2 regions of the Gordonia sp. C13 genome follow, and region 2 is predicted to be linked to the other one. Evidence: riboswitches for the same ligand, from Rfam matches in the RefSeq annotation. Region 2 holds a riboswitch; the other holds the start of a gene.

Region 1 (14,596 bases), on a different contig from region 2:
AAGACGCTGGCGTATCCGATGCTCCCGGCCGCACCGGTCACGGTGACGACGGCCGGTGCGGGTCGGCTCACGAGTACTTTTCCGTCAGCAGGATCTGGGTGCCCGGTCCGGAGAGCACCAGTGCGTGGCCCACCGAGTACCAGGTGAGGGGGTCTCTGGTGAGCGTGGTGATCCACTCGTCGGCGCCCGCTCGGGGTCCGGGGCAGGCCATCATCGTCGAGGCGAGCGAGCCGACGCGCAGCACCGATCCCTCGACCGTCATCTCGCCGACGTGCCGGTTGCAGCCGGCGAACAGAGAGATTCGGTTGGCGGCGGTGAAGGTCAACTGGAGAGGGCCGCCACCGGGGATCTGGGGGCCGGTCACCGCCGTCGACGAGTAGGACTTGCCGACGAAGGGCGGAACTGCCGGTGCAGCATCACCCGGACCGGCTGCGAACGTACCGAGACCCGACACGAACAACACCGCGCTGACCAGCGCAACAATGCGTAAGCTGATGCGATGTTCGCGGGCTGTGTGGAGTACGCGTGCCGTCTGACGGCGATCCCCGAGGCTCACGTTCAATACGGTAGCCGACCGGATGGGGAATGCGATATGGCCATCGGAGGTGAGATGTGGTTTCGGTGACCTGCCGGACCGAATATCTGACGGGACGCCACCACGCCTCCGCGGGGGCCGCATGGATCGTCATGATGGTCGCGCTCGTCGCTCTCGTCGGGCTCAACATCGCCGGCGTCGACGGTCTGCTCATCGCGGTGGTGGTTGCCGGGCTGCTCGCCGTGTCGCTGTTCGCGGCTGCATACGGCCGACTGGGCGAGCGGGGAGCGGTGTTGCTGACCGTCGACGACGACACCGTCTACTTCGGCGACGAAGACCAAACGTTGGTGTCCTATCCGCTGAGCGCGCTGCAGTCATTCGCGATCGGTGGCCCGGCGTACGAAACCTCGTCGATGACCGGCCCGCAGGCCCAGCAGCTCACTGTCCTGGGGCAGAAATACCTCAGGTTGACCCTCGCGCGTCCACAAAAGGGCTCCGACGCCGGGGCCGATGAGGGCGTCGACCCCGACCTCTGGCAGGTCGCGATCGTCGAGGGCGATCCGGCGGCGGCCGCGGTGATCGACCGGCTGCGAGCGCATGCGCCGCAACGTGTTTCGACGACAAAGAACGCGGCACACAAGTCCGATCGGGAGAAGGCTGCCGACCGGCCGGCGACGGTGTCGGTGGGGTCGATGCCCCCCGACCATGACCTCACCGACCACGACTCCTCGGATCGCGAGCCCACGCCGGTCGATCTGCGCCGGCCCCGCATCGCCGACGCGGGCTCGGAGGAGGCCGCGCAGCGCCTGTGGGAAGAGGCGACCCGCCGCCACGACGAGGTGCTCACCGCCTACGGCACCTACGAACTCGACCCGGCGCTGCTGCTGAAGTATCCGGCGGTCACCGACGTCACGGTCGAACAGACCCAGACCTTCCACCTCGCTCTCGACGAGGCCACCGCCCTGCGTACCGACGCCTACCCGGGGAACCGCGGTCGCGCCGACGCCTACCAGCAGTCCGTGGCCGCCCTCCGGCGGGCCTGGATCGCATGTGAGAAGCATGGACGACGGATCGGCGCGGGCTACCTCGAACCCGCTGACCAGAACGCCCTCGACACCGCACTCAAGCTGTACAACCACGCCGAGGCGAGCAACACCCCCGCCGAGCAGGCCACGTACTACGGGCGGGTTCGCGACATCGTCACCACGATGACCGACCGCGGGGTCCTGCACCCGCCGGAGGCGGCGGTCGCGGAACTGAACGCAGTCACGCGTCGTGCACTGGAGGCCGGCAAGTCCAACGCGTGAGGTCAGTAGTGCGCCGCCTTGATGAACTGTCCGTCGAGTGTGTACATGCCCTTCGACGCGTCGACCCTGGCCATCTCGACGCGGATCACGAAATCGGTGTCGTCGTGGAGGTGTGGCTCGGTGACGTCGATGGCGACCGCGCCGCGGTCGTATTCGGGGATCGAGCCGCGCCTCATCGCGTCGTCGCGGACGCGATCGAACAACTGCGGTGAGATCGCGTCGAAGGCGAAGCCGTCCGGGCGGTAGCGTCCATCCCTGCCGGAGACGTCCGGGAACTTGCCCGGCGCAATGACGATCTGCCCGCTGCGGGCCGGGGTCGTGTACCGGAAGAGGACACCGCCACTGTTCTGGATGCTGCTGGCACTGATGATGGGGGTGTTGTCGGCGATGCCGCGGATCACGAACTCGTCGAGTACTGGTGCGTTCGGGGCGATCCCGGCGAGTGGCAGTGCGGAGCGGGCGATCGTGAACGCGGTGTCGAAATTCGCGGGGTCGAAGTACTTTGCGATGGCGCCGTCGGTGTGGGCCTCGATCTCGATGTCGCGGATGAAGGCGTCTCCGGGATCGAAGGAACCGGTGAGGACGACGGGCTCGTTCGCTGTGGGGCGTCGGATCTCGAACCCGTCGAGTCGGGCGTCCGAGACGATGGGCGTGACCTCGGCCTGCATGGACCCGGCGATGTCACCCAGTGAACCCGCGTTGATCGTGGCCGCGTCGAAGGTCTTGTCCGCCCGGTCCATGGTGGGCATCGCGGATGCGTTGGAACCACCGTCCCAGACATTGATGTTCGTCGCGCGGCCGTTGGAGGGATCGAAAACGATGGCCTGATCGGAGGTCGAGTCGAGGTTGTAGCTCAGGCGCAACACATTTCGGGTCGCACCGGGGCCCAGGTGGTCGACGATCTGATCGAGGAGTCGTTGGTGGCGTTCGGCAAGAGAGGCCTCCGCGTCGTCGCGGCCGGGGATGTCGACGGCCGAACCGAAGGACGGCAGCGACGGGACCGAGATCGTCCAGCTCTCGGCGACACCGAACAGCAGCGCGACGGCCGTCACCAGCGTCACCGCCGGGTAGATGATCGCCAGCCGGCCGGGATGGTCGTCGAACTCGGGGGTGGCGGTCTGATCGCGCGACGGCAACTGGTCGGGCGGGAGGGTCGTGAACGGGTTCGACGCCAGTGCCTGGAAATGCCCCTTGCTCATCGAGGTGATCCACCGCGCTTCGTAGGCGGTGTCATTCGGCGGGTTGACGGTCGCGGTCACCATCGTGGGCTGCATGTCCTCGGCGGTGAGGGTGCTGCGCGTGAGCGCCCCGACCTCGATCTGCGGGGCGTCCCGGGTGACGCCGCGCCGGAACTCCGGCAGCTCCGAGACCCGCGACGCGCGCGGACTGATCACGATCCCCACGACGACCAGCGGAACGCCGAAGAACAGGGCGACCCACCAGGCGTTGAACGCACCGAGTCCGACGCCGCTCGCCACCAGCAACCCGGCCACGACGGCCCGGACCAGTCGTAGGCGTGTCCTGCTCGGGAAGGTCGCGCTCATCGGCCGTCCTAGGGTCAGGGGAGCAAGGGCGAATGCGCCGTCGGCGAAATGGGTGGACTGATCATAATGTCGCCGACCCCGCTCTACCAGGGGCCGCGTACCGTTGTTGCTGACCTGACGGCGCCGCGAGGCCCGACGGGTCGTGTAGTTGGCCGGGAAACGATCAGGAGAAGTGTTTCGGTGGGAAAGCTGACCAACAGCATGTGGCGACTTCTGGGCGCCCAGTCGACTCGCAATCAGTCGAAGTCGCTGAGTGTGATCAAGGAGGCCGAAGCCCACACCGATTGGGCCGCCGAACTCGCCGACGACGCCTTAGTCGGTGAGGCCGAGAAGCTCGACATCGGGTCCAAGCCCGGCGACCGGGCGAAGTTCCTCGCGCTCGTCCGCGAGGCCGCGGACCGCTCGATCAACCTGCGTCCCTTCGACGTCCAGCTGCAGGGTGCGCTCCGTCTCCTCGAGGGCGACATCGTCGAGATGGCCACCGGTGAGGGCAAGACGCTCGCCGGCGCGATCGCTGCGATCGGACACGTCCTCGAAGGACACCAGGTCCATGTCATCTCCGTCAACGACTACCTCGCCACCCGCGACGCCGAGTGGATGAAGCCTCTCTTCGACGTCTTCGGCATTGCGGTGCATGCCATCTCGGAGAACTCCAGCCGCGAGGAGCGTCGACGCGCCTACGCCGGCGACGTCACCTACGGCTCGGTCAACGAGATCGGATTCGACGTCCTCCGCGACCAGCTGGCCCTGTCCGAGGCCGACCTCGTCTCACCCAAGCCCGACGTCGCGATCATCGACGAGGCCGACTCGGTGCTCGTCGACGAGGCTCTCGTTCCGCTGGTGCTGGCCGGATCGACCGAGACCGAGGTTCCCGACCAGGCCATCCACGAAGTGGTCTCGAGGATGAAGAAGAAGCACTACGAGATCGACGCCGAGGGTCGCAACGTGACGCTCACCGACGAGGGTGCGGCCTTCGTCGAAGAGGAACTCGGCGGGATCAACGTCTACAGCGAGGAGCACGTCGGTTCGACACTCGTGCACGTCAGCATCGCGATGCACGCCCACTACCTGCTCGAACGCGACATCCACTACATCGTCCGCGACGGCGGGGTCCACCTGATCAACGCCTCGCGCGGCCGGGTGGCCCAGCTGCAGCGCTGGCCGGACGGCGTCCAGGCGGCCGTCGAACTCAAGGAGGGTCTCGCGCAGACCGACTCGGGCGAGGTCATCGACACCATCACGGTGCAGGCGCTCATCGGTCGCTACCCGAAGGTGTGCGGCATGACCGGTACGGCCCTCGCCGCGGGTGAACAGTTCCGGCAGTTCTACGACCTCCGGGTGTCGCAGATCCCGCCGAACACCGAGAACATCCGCACCGATCTGCCCGACCGGGTCTACGACACCAAGGCCAACAAGGTCGAGGCGATCGTGGCCTACGTCAAGGAGATCCACGAGACCGGCCAGCCGGTCCTCATCGGCACCCACGACGTCGCCGAATCCGAGGAACTCGCGTACTTCCTCGAGAAGGCCGGTGTGTCGTCGGTGGTCCTCAACGCCAAGAACGACGCGCAGGAGGCGAAGATCATCGCCGAGGCCGGTGCGCGCAACGCGGTGACGGTCTCGACGCAGATGGCCGGCCGCGGTACCGACATCCGGCTGGGCGGCTCAGCCGATGACGCCGCCGCCCGCGACGCGGTTGTCGAACTCGGCGGACTGTGCGTGGTGGGCACCGGACGGCACGACACCGAACGTCTCGACAGTCAGCTGCGGGGTCGCGCCGGACGCCAGGGCGACCCCGGCACGTCGGTCTTCTTCTCCAGCCTCGAGGACCCGGTCGTCACGAAGAACCTCGCGTTCAAGCGTGATCCGGTGTCGCCCAACTCAGACGGCTCGATGGGCAGCAAGGGCATCGACCTCATCGAGCAGGCGCAGCGGATCGCCGAGGGCGTGCGCCTGGAGTTGCATGCCAACACCTGGCGCTACAACAAGCTGGTCAACCAGCAGCGGGACATCATCGTCGACCGGCGGATGAAGATCCTCACCACCGACACCGCGCTCGACGAGCTCGCCGAACTCGAGCCGGAGCGCTACGCCGAACTGGCGGGGGAGAAGCCCGCGAAGTCGGGCGATGCGGAGAAGGCGGACGAACCGTCGAAGGTCGACACCGAGGTCGCCGTCGACGCCGTCCCACGTGAGGTGCTGAGCCAGGCGGCCCGCGAGATCGTGCTCTATCACCTCGACCGCGCATGGGCCGACCATCTCGCGTTCGTCTCCGATGTCCGGGCCAGCATCCATCTGCGGTCGCTGGGCAAGGAGAGCCCGCTCGACGAGTTCCACCGGATGATCCTCGCGGAGTTCTCCGATCTGCCCGCCCAGGCGCTCGAGAAGGCGCGGGAGACGTTCCGGGAGGCGAAGATCACCCCGGAGGGAGTCGACCTCGGTTCCTCGGATCTGCACCGCTCGACGACGACGTGGACCTACATGGTCCACGACAACCTCTTCTCCTCCGGCGGGGCGAAGACGCTGCAGGGCATCATCGGGATCTTCCGGTGACCGATCCGGAGGCGGCACCCACGCCGGCTCCGGACCGGATCGTCACGGTGCCGAACGCGCTGAGCGTGCTCCGGCTCGTCCTCATCCCGGTCTTCCTCTGGCTGCTGCTCGTCGAGAAGGCCGACGGGTGGGCCTTCGCGGTGTTGATCTTCTCCGGGGTCTCCGACTGGCTCGACGGGAAACTCGCCCGACTGCTCGACCAGTCCTCGCGGATCGGGGCCCTGCTCGACCCGGCCGCCGACCGGCTGTACATCGTGATCATCCCGCTGGCCTTCGGCGTGCGGGAGTTCATCCCGTGGTGGCTCATCGGCATCATCATCGGACGTGATGTGCTGCTGTTCGCGACGGCGCCACTGCTACGTTCGCGCGGTGTTCTCGCCCTCCCGGTGCTGTATATCGGCAAGGCGGCGACCTTCGCGCTGATGAGCGCGTTCCCGTGGCTGCTCGCCGGTCAACTCGATCCGGTGAGCGGCTTCGCATACGCGATCGGGTGGGCGTTCATGATCTGGGGTGTGGGGCTCTACCTGTGGTCCTTCGTCCTGTACTGGTATCAGACGATCCTGATGATGCGACACATGCCGTCGCGCCGTCAGGCCGACACCTCGCCAGACAGTAGAGTCTGACGGGAACGAAAGGGGCCCTTGTGACCGACAGCAAAGTGCCAAAAGACCTGCGCTATACCGCAGAACATGAGTGGATCGAGAAGATCGGACCGACGACCGTGCGCGTGGGCATCACCGACTTCGCCCAGGATGCACTCGGCGACGTGGTGTTCGTGCAGCTGCCCGACTCCGGTGCAGAGGTCGCCGTCGGCGAATCCTTCGCCGAGGTGGAGTCGACCAAGAGCGTCTCCGACATCTTCGGGCCGCTGACCGGTACCGTCAGCGCGGTCAACGACGCACTGGACGCCTCGCCGGAACTGGTCAATTCGGACCCGTACGGTGAAGGCTGGCTGGTGGAGATCGAGGCCGCCGACGAGTCGACCCTCGAAGAGCAACTGGGTGATGTTCTCGACGCCGCGGGCTACCGCGCCGTCATCGAAGGGTAAGAGTTCCCGCCGATCCGTCCCGGTGGCTCTGATCGACCTGGCTGATCGCCCCGGTGACGATATGATCGACCGTGCCGGAGTCGACTCGCTCGCCGGTGCGATCTACATGACCGGTACGGTTACGGCAGTGGGAAAGAGGCGTGACGTGAACCGACTTCGCGATCACGCTCCGAGATCTACCCGTCCGCACATGTCATGTAGATTCAACCGGCCATCGTGGCGAGAGCCGATTCCGAACCGACGCGAGACCGCGATCGGGACCGGAGACGTGGACGGCCGGACAGTGCGGTTGGCCGAACAGTGCGGCGTGCACTGACAGTGCGATTGCACTGACGACGACGAAGGAGAAGTGGTGAGCGAAAACGACAGGGACTTCGAGGCGCCGGTGGAGACCACCTCGGTGTTCCGGGAGGAGTTCATCAATGAACTCGATGCCGGAACCAGCACCTCGAGTGAGCCGGCCGAGACGGGAGTCGAGCGACTCGCTCCCGGGACCGCGCTGCTTGTCGTGAAGCGGGGACCCAACGCGGGATCGCGGTTCCTCCTCGACCAGCCGACGACCTCTGCGGGTCGGCACCCCGACAGCGACATCTTCCTCGACGATGTGACGGTCAGCCGTCGTCACGCGGAATTCCGACTCGGCGACAACGAGTTCCAGGTCGTCGACGTGGGTAGCCTCAACGGCACCTACGTCAACCGGGAGCCCGTCGACACCGCATCGCTGAGCAACGGCGACGAAGTCCAGATCGGCAAGTTCCGCCTGGTCTTCCTGAGCGGTCCGCGCGACGAAGCAGACGCCTAAAAGTCGTGACGGCGTCCACGGCCCCCCGCGGCGGGGGATCGATGTCCATCGGCACGGTCCTCGCCCAGTTGCGTGATGACTTCCCGGACATCACGATCTCGAAGATCCGGTTCCTGGAATCGGAGGGTCTGGTGACCCCGGAGCGGGCGCCGTCCGGCTACCGGCGATTCAGCGAAGCCGACTGTCAACGGTTGCGCTTCGTCCTGACCGCCCAGCGGGACCGGTATCTCCCGTTGAAGGTCATCAAGGAACAACTCGACGCGATCGACAACGGGAACGGCGGCTTCGGTTCCGGCGGCACCGTGGCGCTGTCCACGGCTCGCGGCACAGTGGCCCCCGCAACCGATTTCGGTGCGCGTGCCGGTCGTGTGTCCCGGGAGACGCTGATCGAACGCACGGGCGTCGACTCGGCGTTCGTGACCGAACTCCAGCGCAACGGGCTGCTGACTGCGGGGCCGGCCGGGTTCTTCGACGAGGACGCCGTCCGTCTCGTCGAGGCCGCCGCGGCGCTGGCCAGTTACGGCCTGGAGACACGCCATCTGCGTGCCTTCAAGGTGTCCGCGGACCGGGAGGCGGGCCTGGTCGCCCAGATCGCCAACCCCATCGCCAAGGGCAAGGGGACCGGCGCGCGCGACCGCGCCGAAGAACTCGTTCGCGAGATCGCCGCGCTGTCGGTGACCCTGCACACGCAGTTGGTCAAGGCGGCCGTGCGCGACGTGCTCGACTGAACTCCTTCTCGACCAGCGCACTCCAGGCCCTCGGGTGTTCCCGGCGGCCTGGAGTTCTCGTATCGCCCAGCAGCGAGTCGGCCGCCGTCCATCGTCTGAGCGGTGTAGCGTCGAGGACATCAATCGATCGCCCTACGAGGCGTCTGGGAGGTGCGAGATGAGCGAGATGCGTGTGGTGGGCATCAGGGTCGAGCCCCCGCAGAGCCAGCCCGTGCTCCTGCTCCGTGAGGTCGATGGCGAGCGCTACCTGCCGATCTGGATCGGGCAGAGCGAGGCCGCGTCGATTGCCTTGCGGCAGAAGGGGATCGAGCCGCCGCGCCCGCTGACCCACGATCTGATCGTGAATCTCATCCGGGAGTTCGGCCAAACGCTCCTCGAGGTGCGCATCGTCGACATGCAAGAGGGCACCTTCTACGCCGAGATGATCTTCTCGGGCGATCTCCGGGTGTCCGCGCGGCCTTCCGATTCCATCGCCGTTGCGATGCGTGCCGAGGTGCCGATCATCGCCGACGAAGAGGTGCTCGCCGAGGCCGGCCTGCTGATCCCGGAGGAAGAGCCCGAGGACACCACCGTCGAGGCGGTCGACGAGAACAAAGAGGACGAGGTCGAGAAGTTCAAGGAATTCCTCGACAACGTCTCGCCCGACGACTTCAAGGCCAGCGGCGCCTGACGCGGTTCCCGGTCACGGAACGGCAACCGGGAGGTCACCATTTGCCTCAATCTCAACTTGAGGTTGAGCCTCATGGCGCGTCGCATTGATCCGGTGTCCCGCTCGGCATAGCGTCGAACTCGACATCGCGCACCACTCAGGGGCCGATGAAGATGTGATCGGCTGACCCGAGCAGGGCCTGGACCGCGTACTGTGGACGTGGATGTCAGGCATCTGATGCGGCATCCGGTCCGAGCTTTGCGAGGGAGACATCAAGTGGGCGATCGTCCGGTCGACAGTGAAGTGACGTCGAGCGACCCGTCACCCGACCATGCTGTGACCGATCGTCCCGCGGGCCCGACGCAGGGCAGCTTCGAGGAGGTCGCACCGGGTCTCTTCCCCGACGACACCGTGCCCGACGAGCTCGTCGGCTATCGAGTGCCGAGTGCCTGCCAGATCGCCGGCATCACCTACCGCCAGCTCGACTACTGGGCACGCACCTCGCTGGTCGTCCCGTCGATCCGCGGCGCCGCGGGTTCGGGCAGCCAGCGTCTGTACTCGTTCAAGGACATCCTCGTCCTCAAGATCGTCAAGCGTCTCCTCGACACCGGCATCTCCCTGCAGAACATCCGTGTCGCAGTCGACCACCTCCGCCAGCGCGGCGTCGAGGACCTCGCCAAGATCACGCTCTTCTCCGACGGCACCACCGTCTACGAGTGCACCTCCGCGGAAGAGGTCGTCGACCTCCTCCAGGGCGGACAGGGCGTCTTCGGTATCGCCGTCAGCGGTGCCATGCGCGAACTCACCGGCACCATCGCGGACTTCCCGGGTGAACGGGCCGACGGCGGCGTCAGCGAGGCAGCGCCCGAGGACGAACTCGCGGCACGCCGCAAGAACCGCACCCGTCGTACCGGTTAGACCGCATCCTCACGGCACCGGCACGTGATCCTCACGACTCTCCCGACGTCGTCTGGACCAACGCGACGTCGACCTGCGTACACTGGTGCGCGCGTCGCTACGCCGCGGGAGAGCGTCACCGAGCAGTCCAAGGTGACCGCCGAAGGAGCAACACCTCTCCGTCAAACTCTCAGGCACCCGGACCGTGGTGGTGACGGCGTCTCTGGAAAGTGACGACTCGTCGTCCGCCCACGGTGAAAGGTCGTCACGCAGCGCCGCGTGACACCGAATCTCTCAGGCGTCTCCCGGCCACCGGTCGGTGACATGACAGAGGGGGAGGGCGAACCAGCCGGCACCGCGCCGGCGCCTGCGAGAGGTTGCCCTCACCATGCCCTCAGCCGACACGTCGTCAGCGCCAGTCACCTTCGTGGACCGCCACGTCGGACCCGACCCCGACGAGACGCAGCGCATGCTCGCGGTGATCGGTGTGTCGTCCCTCGACGAGCTGGCCCATCGCGTCATCCCCGCGGTCATCGCGGACGAACTCGACTCGAACGTCCTGGGTGCACTGCCGCAGCCGCAGGGTGAGAGCGAGGTGCTCGCCGAACTCAGCGGACTCGCGGCCCGCAACACCGCTGCCCGTTCCATGATCGGTCTCGGCTACTACGGCACCCACACGCCCGGCGTCATCCTGCGCAACGTCCTGGAGAACCCGGCCTGGTACACGGCGTACACGCCCTACCAGCCGGAGATCAGCCAGGGACGCCTCGAAGCGCTGCTGAACTTCCAGACCATGGTCGCCGACCTCACCGGCATGGAGGTGGCGAACGCGTCGATGCTCGACGAGGCCACCGCGGCCGCGGAGGCGATGACGCTGCTGCGGCGCGCCGGCAAGTCGAAGTCGCCGCGTGTCGTCGTCGACGCCGACCTCTTCCCGCAGACCCGCGCGGTGATCGAGACCCGCGCCGAGCCGCTCGGCATCGAGGTCGTAGAAGCGTCCCTCAACCCAGAGCTGCCCGACCGCGGTCTGCCCGAAGGTGACTTCTTCGGCGTCGTCCTGCAGGTGCCCGGCGCGTCGGGACGTATCGTCGACGCCGCCCCGATCGTCGACGCCGCCCACGAGCGCGGCGCTCTGGTCGCCGTCGGTGGCGACCTCCTCGCGTTGACGCTGATCACGCCGCCGGGGGAGCAGGGCGCCGACGCGTGCTTCGGGACCACCCAGCGTTTCGGCGTGCCGATGGGCTTCGGCGGTCCGCATGCCGGATACCTCGCGGTCGGTTCGAAGCATGCGCGTCAGCTGCCGGGTCGCCTGGTCGGCATCTCCAAGGACGCCGACGGCAACCTCGCCTACCGCCTGGCGCTGCAGACCCGAGAGCAGCACATCCGCCGCGAGAAGGCCACCAGCAACATCTGTACGGCACAGGTCCTGCTCGCCGTGATGGCCGCCATGTACGCGTCGTACCACGGACCGGAGGGTCTCCGGGCCATCGCGCGCCGCACCCACGACGCCGCGGTCCGCCTGGCGAATTCGCTGGCGGCGGCCGGCTTCTCGGTCGCGCACGCCACGTTCTTCGACACCGTCGAGGTCCACACCCCCGGCCAAGCCGACGTGATCGTCGCCCAGGCTCGTCGCGAGGGCATCAACCTTCGCCGCGTCGATGCCGACACCGTCTCGATCGCCTGCGACGAAACCACCACCGAGGCCGACCTCGACGGCGTGCTGCGGGCGTTCGGCGCCGGCGGCGTGGAGCCGCTCGGCTTCGCCCAGTCCATCGAGAACCGCACCAGCGAGTACCTGACGCACCCCGCGTTCAACCGGTACCGCACCGAGACGGCGATGCTGCGTTACCTGCGGGCCCTGTCCGACAAGGACATCGCGCTCGACCGCAGCATGATCCCGCTCGGGTCCTGCACCATGAAGCTCAACGCGACCACGGAGATGGAACCCATCACGTGGCCCGGGTTCGCGGGCCTCCACCCGTTCGCGCCCGTCGAGGACACCGTCGGCATCCGCGAGCTCATCTCCACCCTCGAGAACTGGCTCGTCGCCGTCACCGGCTACGACCGCGTGAGCCTGCAGCCGAACGCGGGTTCCCAGGGAGAGTTCGCCGGACTGCTCGCGATCCGCGGCTACCACCGCAGCCGGGGCGACCTCGACCGCGACATCTGCCTGATCCCGTCGAGTGCCCACGGCACCAACGCCGCGTCGGCGGTCATGGCGGGCATGCGCGTCGTCGTGGTCGGTTGCCGGGAGAACGGCGACGTCGACCTCGAGGACCTGCGGGCGAAGATCGCCGCGAACGAGGGCCGGATCGCGGCCATCATGATCACCTACCCGTCCACCCACGGCGTGTTCGAGCACGACATCCGCGACATCTGCGGTGCCGTCCACGATGCCGGTGGACAGGTCTACGTCGACGGCGCCAATCTCAACGCCCTGGTCGGCGTCGCGCGTCCGGGGCACTTCGGCGGCGACGTCAGCCACCTGAACCTGCACAAGACCTTCTGCATCCCGCACGGCGGCGGCGGACCCGGCGTCGGACCGGTGGCGGTGCGCGAACACCTCGCGCCGTTCCTGCCCGGACACCCCCTCGCCGACGAGCTGCCCGGCACCGCGACCATCGCCGCGGCACCGTACGGTTCGGCGACGATCCTGCCGATCACCTACGCCTACATCGCCATGATGGGTGCGGCCGGTCTGCGTCGGGCGACGCTCACGGCGATCACCGCGGCGAACTACGTCGCCAAGCGGCTCGGCGACCACTACCCGGTGCTGTACACCGGCGAGGGCGGCTTCGTCGCGCACGAATGCATCCTCGACCTGCGAGCGCTCACCAAGGAGACCGGCGTGACGGTCGACGACGTGGCAAAGCGCTTGGCCGACTACGGTTTCCACGCGCCGACGATGAGCTTCCCGGTGGCCGGCACGCTGATGGTCGAGCCTACGGAGAGCGAGAACCTCGACGAGATCGACGCGTTCTGCGACGCCATGATCGCCATTCGCGAGGAGATCGATCGGGTCGGCAGCGGTGAGTGGCCGGTCGACGACAACCCGCTGCGTGGGGCACCGCATACCGCCGAGGCGCTGGTGGGCGAGTGGGACCACCCGTACTCGCGCGAGGTCGCGGTCTACCCGCAGGGCCTCCCGTCGGCCGGTGCCCGCGCCAAGGTGTGGCCCTCGGTGCGACGTATCGACGGCGTGTACGGCGACCGCAACCTGGTGTGCAGCTGCGCGCCGATCGAGGCCTACAGCAGCTGACCTGAGTGAACGTGGCTCCGCTCCTCATCTGCTCGTCGAGTAGGTGAGGAGCGCAGCGACGAGCCGTCCACCTGCTCGTTGAGTAGGTGAGGAGCGCAGCGACGAGCCGTCCACCTGCTCGTTGAGTAGGTGAGGAGCGCAGCGACGAGCCGTATCGAAACGACTCGGGCGTCTGCTATCCGCCCGCGGTTCCCGAAGGTGCCGGCGAGACCGCAGAGCTCGCCGGCACACTCGTCGGTCCGTAGACCACGCGGTTGATCGCGACGATCGCGCCGTCCTCCGGCGTGGGCATCGGGTTGGGGGTACGGGGGAAGGTGACCGTGGCGGTGGCGGCCGGCATCGGGGCGTCGCCGCGGAAGCCGAGCTCGGTGAGCAGCTGCAGCTGTTCGGGCTGCGAGGCGTAGGAGATGAACTCCGCGACCGCGTCGGCTGCGACGTCGCCGACCTCCGGTCCGGAAAGACGGACGACCGGGTAGTCCGCGATCGGCGTCGGCCCGGACGGGATCACCTCGGCCAACTTCGCGGGCTGGTCGGTCCTGGTCATCTGGAACAGTCGCTGCTCGGTGATCGGAACGGCGTGGATACCGGCCTTCGCCGGGTCGGCGGCATTGGCGATCGCGGTGGCCGCGCCCTGCGGGGTTCCGTCGGGCGAGAGCGGCGCGCCGCCGAGCATCGCCTTCACGCTCGAGGTCACCCGTGGCGACTCCGCGTCGGCAGTGGTCAGCGGGCCGGTCGTCCGTGTCACGCGGGTGGCGACCGCCTGAGCTGCCAGCGCGCTCGCGTCGGACTGAGCGCCGATCGGCATCGCCATGCGCAACGAGCCCCAGCCCTGCAGGCCTAACTCGGTGAGCGAGGCGTCCCGTTGTTGCAAGAGTGGGATCTGTGACCAGTCGAGCTGGTCGCCGGCGGCCTTGGCCAGCTCTGGCGAGACCGCGAGGACGACCGGTGTCGAGACGAGTGAACGGGAGTTGCCCTCGATCAGATCGGGTTTGGCCGAGGCCAGATCCGCCGACCACACCGACGACTGCGGCACCCAAGCGGCGGGGTAGGCGCCCATGGAGTCGGCTTCCCACGTCCCGGTCAGACCGTCGAGGGTGATCTTCGCGTCGCCGGGCCGGACGGCGATGGTGATGCAGTGGTCACGGACCACCGGTTTCGTGTTCGCGAACGAGGTCGCGATCGCCGCAAGACCGGGTGCGATGTCAGGATCAGCGATGATCGGTACCGAGGTGGCACCTTCGACGCACTGCGCGGCGGCGTCGTCGGCCTGCCGG
Region 2 (14,596 bases):
CAGCCCGACCAGGGTCCGCGCCGGTGACTGTTGCGAAACCGACTGCAACCGTTCGTGACCGACGAACTCCTTGGACAGCCGGACCACTCTTCCCAGGCCCGCTTCGTAGGGATTGATCTGCCGGGTCAGTTCGTGGCCGTACAGCGGCATTCCGGCCTCCAATCGGAGGGTGTCGCGGCAGGCCAGCCCGGCCGGCGATCCGCCTGCGGTATAAGCCCTCGTCAACAGAGCGCGCCACAGGGCCACTGCGGAGGCGCGTGGCACGTACACTTCGAAGCCGTCCTCCCCCGTGTACCCGGTGCGGGCCAGTTGCACGTCGATGTCAGCCACGGTGGCCGACATGATCGCGTAGTACTTCAGTTGTGATACCGCCTGGGCCTGAGTAGACGGAACCAGGTCCAACACGATCGCCGCCGCGGCCGGCCCCTGGACAGCGATGAGTGCCGTCGCTGCGGACTGATCGTCGATGTCGACGTCGCGGCTCTGTGCGTGACGGGTCAGTTCGGTGAGGACCGCGCCGGTGTTGGCGGCGTTGGCGACCACCAAAAACTGTTCCTCGCCGAGCCGATAGGTCACCAAGTCGTCGATGACTCCACCGTCGGAGTCGCACATCAGGGAGTATTTCGCTTTCCCCACAGCCACACTCGACAATTCGCCGACCAGGGTGTAATCCAGCAGCGCGGCGGCTTCGGGTCCGGTCGCCATGATCTCGCCCATGTGGGAGATGTCGAACACTCCGGCCGCGCGGCGTACACAATGGTGCTCACGCAGATCACTTCCGTATTTGACGGGCATCTGCCAGCCGGCGAAGTCGGTGAATGTCGCTCCGAGCCCACGATGCTCGACAAGCAGTGGCGATTCGGTGGTGGGCGGCGCGGTCATGGGCGACTTTCCTTTGCGGTGGTGGCGAACGATTCGGGTGATGGGCACGAACAGACCAGATTTCGGTCACCGTGTACCCCGTCGATCCGCCTGGTGGGTGGCCAGTACTTGTTGGCGCGCAGCGAGTCCACGGGGTAGGCGGCTTGCTGTCGGCTGTAGGGCAGCTCCCAGGTGTCGGCGGTCAGCAGCTCGGCGGTGTGGGGTGCCTGGCGCAGCGGGCTGTCCGCCACGGCCCAGCGGCCGGCGGCCACATCGTCGATTTCGCCGCGGATAGCGATCATCGCTTCGATGAATCGATCGAGTTCATCGAGGTTTTCGCTTTCCGTGGGTTCGACCATGAGGGTGCCGTTGACCGGGAACGACAGCGTGGGCGCGTGGAAGCCATAGTCGATCAGCCGTTTGGCAACGTCTTCGGCGGTCACTCCCGTCGCCTTGGTCAGTGCGCGCAGATCCAGGATGCATTCGTGGGCCACCAGACCACCTGGCCCCGTGTAGAGCGTCGGGTAGTGGTCAGACAATGCCGCAGCGACGTAGTTCGCCGACAGCACCGCAGTGCGGGTTGCGTCAGTCAGCCCTTCAGGTCCCATCAGCGCCAGGTAGGCCCAGGTGATCGGAAGAATGCCGGCAGATCCGTACTGGGCGGCGGCCACTGCCGACTGGGAATCCCCGTCGTCGGCCAGCGGGTCCCCGGGCAGAAAAGGCGCCAGGTGTGCACGGACTGCCACCGGGCCGACACCCGGCCCGCCCCCACCATGCGGAATGCAAAAGGTCTTGTGCAGATTCAGATGTGACACGTCGCCGCCGAACTGGCCTGGTTTCGCCAGACCGACCAGCGCATTCATGTTCGCGCCGTCGATATAGACCTGGCCACCAGCCCGATGAACCAGGTCGCAGACCTCGATGACGCCCTCTTCGTAGACGCCGTGGGTGGACGGATACGTCAGCATGATCGCCGCGACTGACTTACCGTCGCTGCCCAGTTTGGCGCGCAGATCCTCGAGATCAATGCTGCCATCCCCGGCGGTGGCCACCACGCGCACCTGCATGCCGGCCAACACCGCCGAGGCAGCGTTGGTCCCGTGCGCCGACTGCGGTATCAGACACACGGTGCGCTCCGGCTCACCACGGGATTCGTGATAAGCCTTGATCGCCAGCAGTCCGGCCAGTTCGCCCTGCGATCCGGCATTGGGCTGCAACGATATCCGGTCGTAACCGGTGATCTCGCAGAGCCAGGTGCTCAGGTCGTCGATGAGTTGGCGGTAGCCAGCGGTCTGCGCGGCCGGGGCGTAGGGGTGCAACGAGGCAAACCCTGGCCAGCTGATCGGTTCCATCTCCGCGGTGGCGTTGAGTTTCATGGTGCACGATCCGAGCGGGATCATGCTGCGGTCCAGCGCCAAGTCCTTATCGGAAAGGTGCCGCAAGAACCGGAGCATCGCGGTCTCGGATTCGTAGGAGTTGAACACCGGTTGTGTCATGAAGTCGGACTGCCGTACAACCGCAGCGGGCAGGTGGCTGGCGCGGCCCGAGTGGATGCGCCCGGAACCGAACACCGCCAACAGCGTGCTCAGGGTGTCGTCGGAGGTTGTTTCGTCGCAAGCGATCCCCACGTGGCTATCATCGACAAATCGGATGTTGATGCCGTCCTTGTCCGCGGCGTCGACCATCGCGCGGGCCATCCCGGGAACCCAGACCAGGATGGTGTCAAAGAACACCTCGTGCACCACTTCGTAACGCTGCGCGCGAAGGCTCTGAGCGAGCGAGGACGCCATCTGATGGGCCCGGGAAGCGATGTCCCGCAGTCCTTGTGGGCCGTGATACACCGCATACATCGCGGCGACGTTGGCCAGCAACGCCTGCGCGGTGCAAATGTTGCTGGTCGCCTTCTCCCGGCGGATGTGCTGCTCGCGGGTCTGCAGTGCCAAACGGTAGGCCGGTCGGCCCGTGGCATCGATCGACACCCCCACCAGTCGGCCGGGCAGCATCCGCTCCAGCCCGGAGCGCACGGCCATATATGCCGCGTGCGGGCCACCGAAGAACAACGGCACCCCGAAACGCTGTGTCGATCCCACCGCGATATCGGCGCCGAATTCACCTGGCGGACGCAACAGCGTCAGTGCCAGCAGGTCGGCCGCCACCGTCACTTGCGCGCCGTGCGCGTGGGCCGTGTCGATCAGCGGCGCCAGGTCACGGACCGCGCCACTGACCCCCGGGAACTGAGTGACAACACCAAATACTCCTGTCTCCCAAACATCTTCGGGAATGGCCCGGGCCAGGTCGACGACCAGAACATCGATTCCCACCGCGGCTGCTCGGCCACGCACGACGTTAAGGGTCTGCGGAAGACAGTCGGCGTCGATGATCACCTGGTTACCCGGCGCGCTGCGGTTAGCCCGCCGCATCAGCAGCACAGCCTCCATGACCGCAGTCGCCTCATCGAGTAGGGAGGCGCCGGAGACCGGCAGCGCGGTCAGTTCCGAGACCATCGTCTGGAACGTCAGCAGGGCTTCCAACCGTCCCTGGGAAATCTCCGGCTGGTAAGGGGTGTACGCCGTGTACCAGGCCGGCGATTCCAGCATAGTGCGCCGCAGAACCGGTGGAGTAATGGTGTCGTGGTAACCCATACCGATCATCTGGATATGAGTTTGATTGCAGCGTGCAATCTTTCGCAGTGCATCGAGAACATCCTGCTCGGAGCGGCCGGCGGGCAGCCGCAAACTCTGGCAGCTGGGCAATCTGATGGTCGACGGCACCGCGGCGTCGATGAGGTCGTCGAGACTGGCGTAGCCGAGCTTGTCCAGCATGTGCTGACGGGCCGACTGGCCTGGACCGATGTGACGACCGACGAAGCAGTTCGGCTTGGCGAGCTCGGATGAAACTGCTACAGAAAGGGACATGCGGTAACTCCGGTATCGCAGGCCCACCGAGGTGGGTTTCGAAGGGTGACACCTCCCCGATCTGTCCTGCTACCTGAGAGCTTGACGCGTGACCGCGCATTCACCTTCGGTAAGTGCCCGGCGTGAACCGGCACTGTTCTCCAGAGTTGCCTCTGCGCTGCGGTACTGGGCCTGAGAGATTCCTGGGGAGGAAGTTGCTCCTACGGCACCTCACGAAGAGGTTCTCCCGCTGCGCGTCAACGGCGTATTCAATTATCTCGAAGCGAGACACTACCTGCACTGTGGCCTCGGCACCACCTGACGAGCAAAACTGCCCCGAAGGACCCGGCTGAGCGGAGCGGACCACACCAACGGCGAATCCGGTGGCGCACGAACACCATTACTGAGCTGTACCGTCGGGCTCAGCGCCTGGGACGCGGCTGACCGGCGGCCCCGGTGACCGCTCCGGGTGGACCCGAATCGAGGCGCGGCCACGCTAGCGTCTCACCACTCGAAGCGGCCGGAGTGCTCGGCCAACACCACCAGGGTGAGCGGCGTCATAAGACGATGGGGCCGGTGCCACCCGTAGGTGGCACCGGCCCAGGGGGCGATCTGAAGTTGCTCTGCTGCTGATTTAGCCGGCCATTCGGACGTCTGTCAGACCGTCGCTTTCCGCGGTCGGCGGGGTGTACTGAGCGGCGGCGGTGGGTTCAGGGGCCGTGGTGCGGCGAGGACGACGCGCCCCGCTCGCGCGGCCTCGGCGCGTCCCGGCCTGGGTGGTCAGCGGCGCGACGTTGAGTAGATCGAGCTTGGCGGCGGGAGCTCCGTTCTTTTTTGCTTCCTTGACCAACCCGGCCAGTTCGGCCAGGCGCCGGCGGTCGGCCTTGAGGAATTCGGTGCGGGTGGCTTCGATCTCGGCGGCCAGCTGGGCCGCAGGTTCGAGTGCTTCGCGTCGGCGACGTTGCCGTTCGGCGAGGGCTTGTGCTTCGGCGGCGTCCTCGGCTTCGATCTCGGCGAGGAGGTTGCTGGGGTCGAATGTGGTCATCGTTGTCTCCTAGGGTTGGTTGGGTGGGTTCACATTCCGCGTGCGCGTTGGCGATCGGCGTTCTTGCCGCCGCCTGTCCTGGCGCGGGCCTGATTGCGGGGTGCTGAGGCGACGGCGGCACGTGGGTTTGTGGGGTGATCGCGGGCGGCGGTCGCGGCGGCGCGACCTGGTGCGGTGGGGCTCGCGGTGCCTACTCGTTCGGCTCGGCTCATCGGCGGTGGCGTATAGGTCTGCGGCCCCACCGCCACCACGGGTGGCGGTGGGGGTGGTGTTCGGCCGGGGCGTTCGTTGGGCGCTGACCGGTTGAGTGCATCGGCCCGCTCGGCAGCGAGTTCGGCGTTGTGTTCGGCTGTGGCTGCGCGGTCGTCGGCAGCTTGTGCTTGGGAGAGCAGTGCGGCGGCCTGGGCGCCATCGCGATCGACGCTGTCGCTCCCGTCGTGGGTCATCGCTGGCTGTGCGGAGTTGTCGCTGCCGAAGCTGAGCGGGTTGTCCGAACCTTGCCTGGCCTCTCCTACTGTCTGTTCGTAGCGGCGGCCCGCTTCTGCGGGGTCCATGCGCATGAGTTCGTCGGGGTCGAGTCCGAGATCCTGGATCTGTTCGCGGAGGTTGTCGCGGACGTTGGCAGCCACGACGGCCTCGTCGGCGTATCGGTGGGCGAGGTCGAGTACGCCCACGACTGCGGTGCCTCTGGTGTTCTGCGCCCATTGCCGGTCGTAGGCACGATCGCCGAGTCGGCGCGGGTCGAGGTCCCGGAAAGGGGCCTTTTCGGCGTCGTCGGTGCGGAACTTCTCGACGAGTTCGTCGGGGCTGGCGGTGAGCCAGAAGGGGGCGTCTGGCCGACCTTTCGCAAGATCGTGGCGGGCGCGCTGTTCTACCTTGGCGGCGGTGCGACCCAGGTCGTCAGGCGTCTGGTTGGGTGGGGCGGGTTTGTCGGTGTCGGCGCGCTGCGCTTTCCGGTTGCGCTGTTTGGCGACCAGTTTCGCCCAGGACTCCACCATCGAGGAGCCGTGTGCGATGGCGACGGCCAGTGCACGCTCCATTGTCTGTTCGAGCTCGCGGGTTTCGTTGTCGTGCTCTTCCATTGGGGGCTCCTTAACTGACGGTTTCTGGGGCGAGGGTGCTCATGGCCACCCGGAGGTTCAGGTCGTCCATCTCGTCGGTGGGCAGTGCTGTGGCGGCGAGGTCGGTGTTGTGTCCGCGGTCAACCGAGCACCCTTCGAACGGGCCGTCGGTAGCGAACAGTGCAGGCATGTGGTGGTCGGCGTGATCGCGCCACCACACGCTCATCCCGGTCCCTGGGTCCAACCGCAGCGATTCGTATGCGCGCCAGAGCGCTTCGAGCCGTGACACTGCTTCGGGGTGCTCGAACCAGCGCGGGCACCAGCGGCGGTCTTGTTTGTGGGCGAGTTTGCGGGCGTAGAGAAACACCAGGTGGGTCTCGACGAACTCATACACCGAGGTGAACTCGGGCTCGGGGGCTGCCTCCTCTGCGTCTCCTTCCCCGCTGGTGTCGTCGTAGTCATCAGCGGCGTCGGCGAGCTCTTCGTCCAGGAACAGATCGTCGGTCATCGGTGTGCTCCTTCGGCGTGCCCCGGGGCGGCGACCGCCGCGACTGGCGGTGCGTCGGGGCTGTACTCGGCGAGCGAGGACTTGATGAGGTCGGCGTATGGCTTCTCCCACCACGGCACGGTTTTCAGGATCGTGGGCGGGTTGCCTGCCGAGAACAGCAACAGCCGGCCGCGCGGCCACGCCGCGAGGTCACTGGGGTTGAAGATGTTCTCGCGGGTGACATGGCGCGACACTGAATGGTTCCCGCCGCTCTTGCCGCCGCCGCTGGAGTCGGAGACGTTGCGTGCCAACCGCTCGTATTGGCCGGTCAGTTTGGTGAGGTTGTCGAGGTAGGCCGCTTCCCGGACGTTGCCGCCGTAGATGTAGATGTTCGACGAGGATTCGAGCAGCTTCATTGGTCGTTCGCCGAACACGCCGATGCCTTGGGACCACGATTGCAGGATCGTCATGATGATGATTCCGCGGGAGCCGAAGTGTGAGTACAGCTTCGGTAGATCGGGCCAGCGCACGACGTTCGCTGCTTCATCGAGCGCGCACAGCATCGGGATCGGTAGCCGACCGCCTGGCGATGCGGTGGCGATCGCCTCGGCGGTTTTGGTGGCGGCCATCGTCAGCGCAGCCACCAGGGGGCCGACGGAGCCGACACCCTCGCGGGAGAGGCAGTAGAGGGTCTCGCCGTTGCGGATGTAGGAGTCCAGGTCCAGTTCGGGCCGCTGGTCGTCGGCGTCGGTCGGGGCGACCCACTGCCGGACGTTGCGTCCGCGCAGGCATTTGGCCATTTTGATGGCGGTACCCCAGATGCCGTCGGCCTGCTTGGACGCGTAGTTCAGTCGTGCGTTGAGTGCCTGGGCGATCATCGGGTAGCCGTGCTCGTCGAGGATCGCCACGGCCTCGTGACCGCGATCGCGCACGACCAGCCGCTCGTAGACGACGGTGATCGGTTCTGCGGCCAGGGCGGAGGCCAGGATGAGGTTGGCCAGCAGGTCTTCGCCTTCGGGGTCGAAGTAGGGGTCCTTCTTCGCGTCGAGGCCGTCGTCGCCGGCGGAGAACAGCTGGGCCAGCTCTTCGGCGCGGATTTCGTCGGTGACGTAGCTCAGTGGATTCCAGAACCACCACGGGTCCTCGTTGGCGACCGCTTGCGGGTCGAAGACCCACACCTGCCGGGTCGGGTTGCCGGCGGCGTCGCGGAATTCGCGCACCAGCCGGGTGTGGTCGAGGTTTCCTCGTTTGTTCTCTGTGGCGAGCACGGCGCCGGGCGCTTCGCAGATCGCCGGGATGATCCGCGAGGTCGACTTGCCCTGGCGGGGACCCCAGATGTCGAGGTGCATGTCTTCCCACGAGCCGTAGACCATTGTTCCGCTGAGGGTGCGTCCCAGCGGCACGCCGATGGTGCTGGAGAACTCCGCGGGCATGACCGCATCAGTGACGCCGAGGGACTTCGCTTTGGCGGCCACCGCTTTGGCGGTCACCGATTCGATGTCCTGGCGGTTGCCGAGGTGCTGCTGGGCGCTGTCGACGCGGGTCCGGCTGGTGCGTCGCTGCCGCCACCACCACGCTCCCCCACCGACAAGACCGACTGTGACAGCGAGTATCAGGACCGTCCACACGGTCGCCGCCAGCGGCCACCGCAGATCGCCCGTGGCGAGTTTGATCGGTACTGCGAACGGGTTGCCGGGGACCGTCTGCCCCCCGGCGAGGTGCAGGGCCGCCCAGGTCACGACGGCGACCACGGCCACCACCCCGGCAACGCTGAACAGCAGCAGGTCTGTCCCCCGATGCCCCGATGGTTCCTTCGTCTTCCCCGGTGCGCTGGCCATCATCGTGCCCCGCTGGCCGCTGCAAGAAGATCGGTCAGGGAGACCTCACGCCAGCTGCGGAATCCCGGCAGTCGGCACACCTCCAACGCGGGGTTGTCCTCGCCGTTGTCGACGACGTCGATGGTCACGAACACCTTGTGGCGCAGACTGTCTCGTTGCAGGGTCTGGTCGGTGACCCGATGGTTAGACACCACCAGACGCAGCCCGAGCAGCTCGAGGTCTTCCTGTTCACGGGCTTGGCCGGCGAGGTAGATCGCCTTACGTGCGGCAGAGATGTCAGCGCTGTCTTGGTCGCTGACCTTGTCGTTGGGGTGGAACTCGCCGTACCAAGGATCTTCACCGTGCTCGGAGCAGATCGCGAACGAGTCGACCTCGCTGTCTCCGGCGGCGTAGAGGGTCACCTGAGGTGCGTCGGCGGCCTGTTGTGCCATCTCTTCGGTGCGGGCGTCGAATGCTTTCTGGCGCAGCTCGTTGTAGTCGATGTGCAGTTGCTTGCGCAGCTCAGCCTTGAACTTGGTGAACAGCGACGGGGTGTTAAGGCCGTTGCTCTCGGCCCAGGTGAACAGCTCGCTGTGGCTGTTCATCGCTTTGAGTGCTTCGCTGTTGGCGCGCACCGCGTCGCGGGCGGCGTCCCAGTCGGCGGCGTCATTGACAGTGTTCTTCTTGCGGGTCATCACGGTTCCTTTCGGCTGAGTGCGGAGGGGGCGGGGATTCGGGGGCCGATCGACGGGACGAGTTGGCTGATGGCCGCGCCGCCGGCGGCGACGATGAGCAGTGACGCGATCCAGGTGGGCGCGGCGTTGCCGTTTCCCATTGCGATCACCAGACAGGCCCCGATCAGGAAGACCAGCAGCCGGAACAGGGCCGCCCCGCCGGGGGTGTAGACGGTCATGACGACGTAGATAGTGATCGCCAGCAGGGCGAGTCCGGCCGCGCAGAGGGCTGCGGTGCCGGGGCTTGGGAGAAGTGGTGGGTCGCTGTCTAACTGGTCCCATACCTGTTCGGGTGTGCGTGTGGTCATGTATCGCAGCAGCCACACCACGAGGGCGGTGACGATGCCGGAGGCGGTCAAGGTCACCGCTGTTCCGCCGAGGAGGCCGATTGCGCTGTCGCGGGCGGTGGGCTCGGCAGGGCGAGCGGGTGCACGCTGTCCGGTGCGGTCGTGTCCGGTGCGGTCGTAGCCGTATCGGTTGAACCCGGCCCGGTCGTATCCGTCGGCATCGAAACCGGCGTCGTTGTATCCGTCGAGGTAGTACCCGTCCCGGTCGCGTCCTGCGCGATCTCGACCGTACTGGTTGAACCCGTACTGGTCGTAGCCCTCGGCGTCATAGCCGTCGCGGTCGAAGCCGTTCTCGTCGTAGCCGTAGGCGTCGTAACCGTCGCGGCCGAACTGGTTCGACTTGTCATAGGGAGTGGTCATCGTTGCTCCTTGTCGAGGGTTCGTCCGGACTCTGCGCCTGCGGGGTGGCTGGGTGATCGTGTGGACGTCATCCGAAGACCCACATGTTCTTCAAGCCCGGAATCGGGGTCGAGAAGGCCGAGTTATCGGGTGTTCCGTTCGGCCCCTTCAAGTTCGGGGCCGGGTTGGCGACGACGATCTTGCCGTCGTCTGTGACCCCTCGGGCGGTCACAATGTGTCCACCGGGGCACGGGCAGAACGGTGGCGGGAATCCGCCGTCACCCGAGAGCACGAGCTTCTTGCCGTTGTTGAGTGCGGCCACGGCGGCGGCGTAGTCGGTGCCGATGGACCGGACCGGGACCTTCCACTTCGGTTCGATCTGGTCGAAGAACGACCACGACAGTCCCTCGGCGCCCCAGGCACCCTTCTCCACCGCGTACTTCGCCACGGCCGGCGGAGTGATCGAGCTGTCGACCGTGGACGCCAGGATCATCGCGACTGACGTCGGCCCGCAGCCTGCTGCGGCAAGCGGAAGGCCATCGACCTGCCACCGTGGATCGTTCTGCGAGTAGTACACCCACGACCCGTTCGGCGCTGCCGACCCTTCACCTTCGCTGCTGCTGTCGCCGCATCCGTTGCCAGTGATCGAACCCGAGGACGGGAGGCGGTTGCCCAGTGACTTCTTGGTCTTGGCATCGACGATCTGGTTCGATTCGGGTAGCCAGCCTTTCTCGAAGTTGGTTGCCATCAACCAGTAGCCCATGCGTACGTAGTCGCCGTTCTGGCCGCGCGCGAAGTTCGGCAGCACCGCACCCTCGACGGCGGTGCCGTCGTTGCCGTTGTAGTTGGCCATGTAGGTGAGCAGGCTCTTCTTGGCCGGGTTGTGCCGATAGAACGGTTTGGTCGGATAGTCGGCCGCAGGATTCCCGGTTTCGCCGTAGATCACCGGCAGGCCGGCGGATCCGGGCGAGTGGTTGAACGCGGCGTGTACCGCATCCTCGGGATTGCCGGGGTCTTTCATCCCGTCGCCGTCGCCGTCGTAGCCCATCGACGCCCACGACGACGGGATGAACTGCCACGGCCCATTTGCCGAAGACGTCGACGTCGCCCAGCCCGTCTTGCGGTACGGCGGCCACCCGCGATTCTCCGCCCACAGGGTTGCGGCCACGATGCGCCGATCGGAGTCGGGATGCTTGGCGGCGGCCTCGTTGATGAGTGAGCGCCACGGTTCTGGAACCGCCTCGGGCAGTGGCTCGCCCGCCGCCGGGCGGGTCGCAGGAGCCTCGCTGCTAGGGGCTTCGTCCGAAGGTTCTTCGGTGTGCGGCACCACGGCTGCCATGTTCCGTACCCCACCCGAGCTGCGTGTCTGACCAGGCTCGGACGCGCCGTTGAGCCAGGGTTGTGGGTCGATCGCGGTGCCGCCGAAGCGGCCGCCTTCCCAGACCTCGAAGTGCAGGTGAGTGCCACCGGGGCCGGGAGGGCTGACCGAGCCGTTGTACCCGACTCGTGCGATCTGCTGGCCGGCCACCACCTTCTGCCCGGGCTGCTTGACCAGGAGGTCCTGGGGGAACATGTGGCCGTAGACGGTGTCGACGCGTTTGCCGTCGATGGTGTGCCGCAGAATGATCCACTGGCCGAATCCCGAGGCAGCCTCGGCCTTCTCCACGATTCCGTCGTAGGCGGCATAGATCGGTGCACCGGGTTGTGAGCCCAGGTCGATGCCCTGATGGGGTGCGCCACCACGCATTCCGAAACCGGAACTGAGGTTGTAGGTGCCCTTCTTCATCGGCCAGGTGCGCTGACCGGGGTTACCGCCGGAGGGTGTCTCGCTGACGCCGCCGGAGGGGTCGCAGTCGATCACAGTGCCGCTGAGTATGGCGACGATGGCAACGGGTATCGCCACCACCAGCGCCACGGCCAGCGCCACAGCCCCTTTCGCGACCTCGTTCATGGAGGGGTACCCCGGTCTTTGAGGGCTTCCACGAGATTGGCGTTGAGCCGTTGCAGTGCCCGCATCTGTTCGCGGGCGGCGGTCAGTTCCAGGTTCGTACCGGCCGGCGGAGTGTCCTGTTCGCTGACCGCGCCCCGGTACCAGTTCTTGATCGTGTTGGGATGCACCGACAGCTGCTTGGACACCTCACAGCAGGCGGCCCACAGGGACTCGACGTGCGGCAGCAGGTCGCGGACGGTGGCCACGGCCAGCTCTCGGATCTCGGCGTCGATCCAGCCGTAGCGCCGGGTCGAGTCGGGGGCGCTCATGCCGCACCTGCTCGGCTGGTGATGCCCTTGAAGCGGGAGTTCGTGTCGTGCACAGCGCCGCTGGCTTCCAGCGGGGTGAAGTTCAGTCGGAAAGCGATGCCGGGGCGGTTGTCCTCACCGAATTTCAGCAGGAACACGCCCTGGCCGTGGGGGCGCGGACGTTCGGCGGCGCGGTCGCCGACCCTCATGCTGTGGCGGAGCTTTTGCAATACCGACTCCGATGGCGGCGGTGTCGAGGCCGCCGAAGTGACCAGGGCACGCTCGGCGGCGTTGAATTGCGTCACTGCCGAGAGCCGGTCGAGTTCCTCCGGGCCGACCGGGCCGATGAACTTCAGCCGTGCCTTCTCCAAGAAGCCGATCGCTTTGTTGGCGTCGGCCTGGGACTCGAACGCTGACAGATCGGCCACCGAGTGGGTGATCATGACCAGCGACACCGCATCGGACCGGTTCAAACGGACCAGCGCATCAACGCGATCGACGATGCCCGCACCGGAACCGATCACCTGCCACAGCTCGTCGATGATGACCTGGAAGGTGCGTCGCGGCCCCATGCCCGCATCGGCAAGGACATGGGCGGCCTCGACGGCACCGAATCCGTCGGACCAGCACACCAGCAGCAGTGCGGCTTTGAGCTTCTTGTCGCCTTGGGGAACGCGGGACACATCGACACAGACCGCCGGCGCGTTGACATCGAGCGGCTGGGTGGTCTGACCGTTGAGAACTTCGCCCAGTCGACCGCACACGAGTGCTCGCAGCGAGCGGCGCAGCGGTGCGGTGACCTCGACGTAGGCCTCTTTCCATTCCACTGCTGCGTCTTCGTAGAGAGCAGCGTTGCCCTCCTTGATGACTTCGTAGAGGTCTTCGAGGATCGGTGGGTGAGCGCCGGTGAATCCTCTGCCGTCCTCGGACTTTGGCCGGTAGAGCATGTCCAATGCCGAGGACAGCAGGGTCTCCTCGAAGTCCTCCACCGCTCGCCCGCGGTTGATCTCGACCAGACCGGCGAGGGTGGCGACCTGGCGTGCCCGCAGATCCGCGGCCACCTGCACTCGTAGATCGGACAGGGTGGTCAGTCGTTGACGCTGTTCGTCGCTCGGATCGGTGAGGGCCTGGAGTGCTGCGACTTCCTCGCTCAGCCGGTCCAGGACGGTGCCGAGGGCCCCGGCGGCCAACGGGTTGATCTTCTGGTGCCCGTAGCCGCCGGTCACGACCTGTCCGCCGTTGGCTCGGGTCAGCTCGGCGTAGTCGGGCTTGATGTCGCCGAGGAACAGGGAGGTGTGGCCTTGGGCCAGGTTGCCCAGCGCCAACCGGCGCACCAGCGACGACTTGCCGAAACCGTTGAGCGCCAGCACGAACGCGACCGGGGCGGTGATCAGCCCGGCCAGGAACCACGAGAGCGGATCGCAGCCGAAGTCCTGCCCGGTTCGCAGGTGAGAGCCGAGCGGGGTCCCCAGCAGCGGCGACGATGCTCCGATGGAGAACGGCCAGAACCCGCCAGCCACCTGGGCGGTGGTGGCACGCCATTCGTGCATTTTCAGCACGATGTTGGTGCGGCCTCCCCCAGCTCCAGCTGCGCCGCGATGGCCAGGGTCGCGTCCTTCGATGTCGAATCCGCCCTGCTCGACCACGCGGGAAACTGCGCGCATTCGTCGCCGATCTTCGGTGGCCAGGCGGTGACGCGCCTTGCGGCCCGCCAGCCCAGTCTTGGTGGCGGCGTCGAGTTTCAGTTCCGCGTATCGCTGGGCGGTCAGCACCAGCACGCCACCGACGCGCACCGTGTCGGGCACCGTCTCCTTCTCGACGGAGATGGCTGAGGAGTCGGCGGCGCGGTGCCGAGGGGGCACTCCCAATGTCGTCATTACTCGCTTGGTCCTCTCGGTTTCAGGTGGTGAGGCGCTTGTTGACCGTGGCGTATTCGGGAAGCAAGATCCCCAGGCCCAGCGACCCGGCGAAGGCCGAGTCCTGGCCGCCGTACACGCGCTGGACTCCGATGCGTGCGGCCGCGGACATACCCTCGATCTCGGCGGTCATCTGGGGCAGATCGGCGTCGTGCGGCGCGGTCAGGGTGACCAGCACGCCGAAGCGGGTCAGACCTGCACCACGGGCTTGCTCTTCGCGGGCGGCACGGGTGTTGTCCACGCGGATCGACGCCGCAGCCGAACCGATACCGGTTTTCGCCTGCTCTGCCGACAGAGCGTCCTTGAAGTCGCCGTCGACCAGCTTGACCGCCTCGGCGATGTTGTGGATGCGGTAGATGATCGCCACCCGCTTGCGCGGCAAATCGAAGCGGGGCACCAGCAGCGGGCGAAGCGCATCGTGGGTGACAGTGCCTGCCGGCGCAGCCGCCATTTCCCAGGTGATGGAGCGGAACCCGTTGTGCACGTAGTAGTCCCACTGGGCCTTGGCGCCCGCGCAACCGGTCTGATCCCAGCGCAGTTCGTCCTGCTCGCCGCGACTCAGCAGCACTTCGAGTTCGCGGTCGAGTTCGGGACGGTACGCGCGGGTTGCCACTGCACACAGCTCCCCCGCCGTCATCGGTGCTGCGTCCAGACCAGCCGCAGCAGCGTTGGAGATGATCGTCGAGAGCAAACGCCCGATCGCGGCACCCTGGTCGGCCACCTCACGGCTGGCTGCCTCGCGTTGGCGGCGGAAGGTGATCGAGATGCGCAGCTCGCTGCGCACGATCGCCGACGCCCGATGCAGAGCCGTCTGTGCCATGACCTCACGGGCATAGGCCGGAGCAGCCGGAGAGGTG

What was found. Region 2 has a riboswitch for glycine ahead of gcvP (aminomethyl-transferring glycine dehydrogenase). Riboswitches for the same ligand answer to the same signal wherever they lie in the genome.
Region 1: it holds a riboswitch for glycine, as region 2 does, so the genes downstream of both, gcvP (aminomethyl-transferring glycine dehydrogenase) here and gcvP (aminomethyl-transferring glycine dehydrogenase) in region 2, are expected to answer to the same signal.

What each region holds. Positions count from the first base shown of each region.
Region 1 is NZ_JALPSY010000009.1:73,389-87,984, forward strand. It holds gene M1L58_RS09970 (malate dehydrogenase) at 1-71, opposite strand, end outside; gene M1L58_RS09975 (META domain-containing protein) at 68-556, opposite strand; gene M1L58_RS09980 (hypothetical protein) at 613-1,842, shown strand; gene M1L58_RS09985 (hypothetical protein) at 1,845-3,386, opposite strand; gene secA2 (accessory Sec system translocase SecA2) at 3,567-5,939, shown strand; gene M1L58_RS09995 (CDP-alcohol phosphatidyltransferase family protein) at 5,936-6,562, shown strand; gene gcvH (glycine cleavage system protein GcvH) at 6,583-6,987, shown strand; gene garA (glycogen accumulation regulator GarA) at 7,337-7,789, shown strand; gene ftsR (transcriptional regulator FtsR) at 7,831-8,517, shown strand; gene M1L58_RS10015 (bifunctional nuclease family protein) at 8,675-9,187, shown strand; gene M1L58_RS10020 (MerR family transcriptional regulator) at 9,443-10,084, shown strand; glycine riboswitch at 10,180-10,279, shown strand; gene gcvP (aminomethyl-transferring glycine dehydrogenase) at 10,452-13,322, shown strand; gene M1L58_RS10030 (hypothetical protein) at 13,498-14,596, opposite strand, start outside.
Region 2 is NZ_JALPSY010000020.1:40,482-55,077, reverse strand. It holds gene gcvT (glycine cleavage system aminomethyltransferase GcvT) at 1-882, opposite strand, end outside; gene gcvP (aminomethyl-transferring glycine dehydrogenase) at 879-3,776, opposite strand; glycine riboswitch at 3,927-4,015, opposite strand; gene M1L58_RS15745 (hypothetical protein) at 4,390-4,800, opposite strand; gene M1L58_RS15740 (hypothetical protein) at 4,830-5,882, opposite strand; gene M1L58_RS15735 (DUF4913 domain-containing protein) at 5,893-6,369, opposite strand; gene M1L58_RS15730 (TraM recognition domain-containing protein) at 6,366-8,189, opposite strand; gene M1L58_RS15725 (hypothetical protein) at 8,186-8,860, opposite strand; gene M1L58_RS15720 (hypothetical protein) at 8,860-9,606, opposite strand; gene M1L58_RS15715 (peptidoglycan DD-metalloendopeptidase family protein) at 9,674-11,536, opposite strand; gene M1L58_RS15710 (transposase) at 11,533-11,844, opposite strand; gene M1L58_RS15705 (hypothetical protein) at 11,841-13,700, opposite strand; gene M1L58_RS15700 (SCO6880 family protein) at 13,723-14,596, opposite strand, start outside.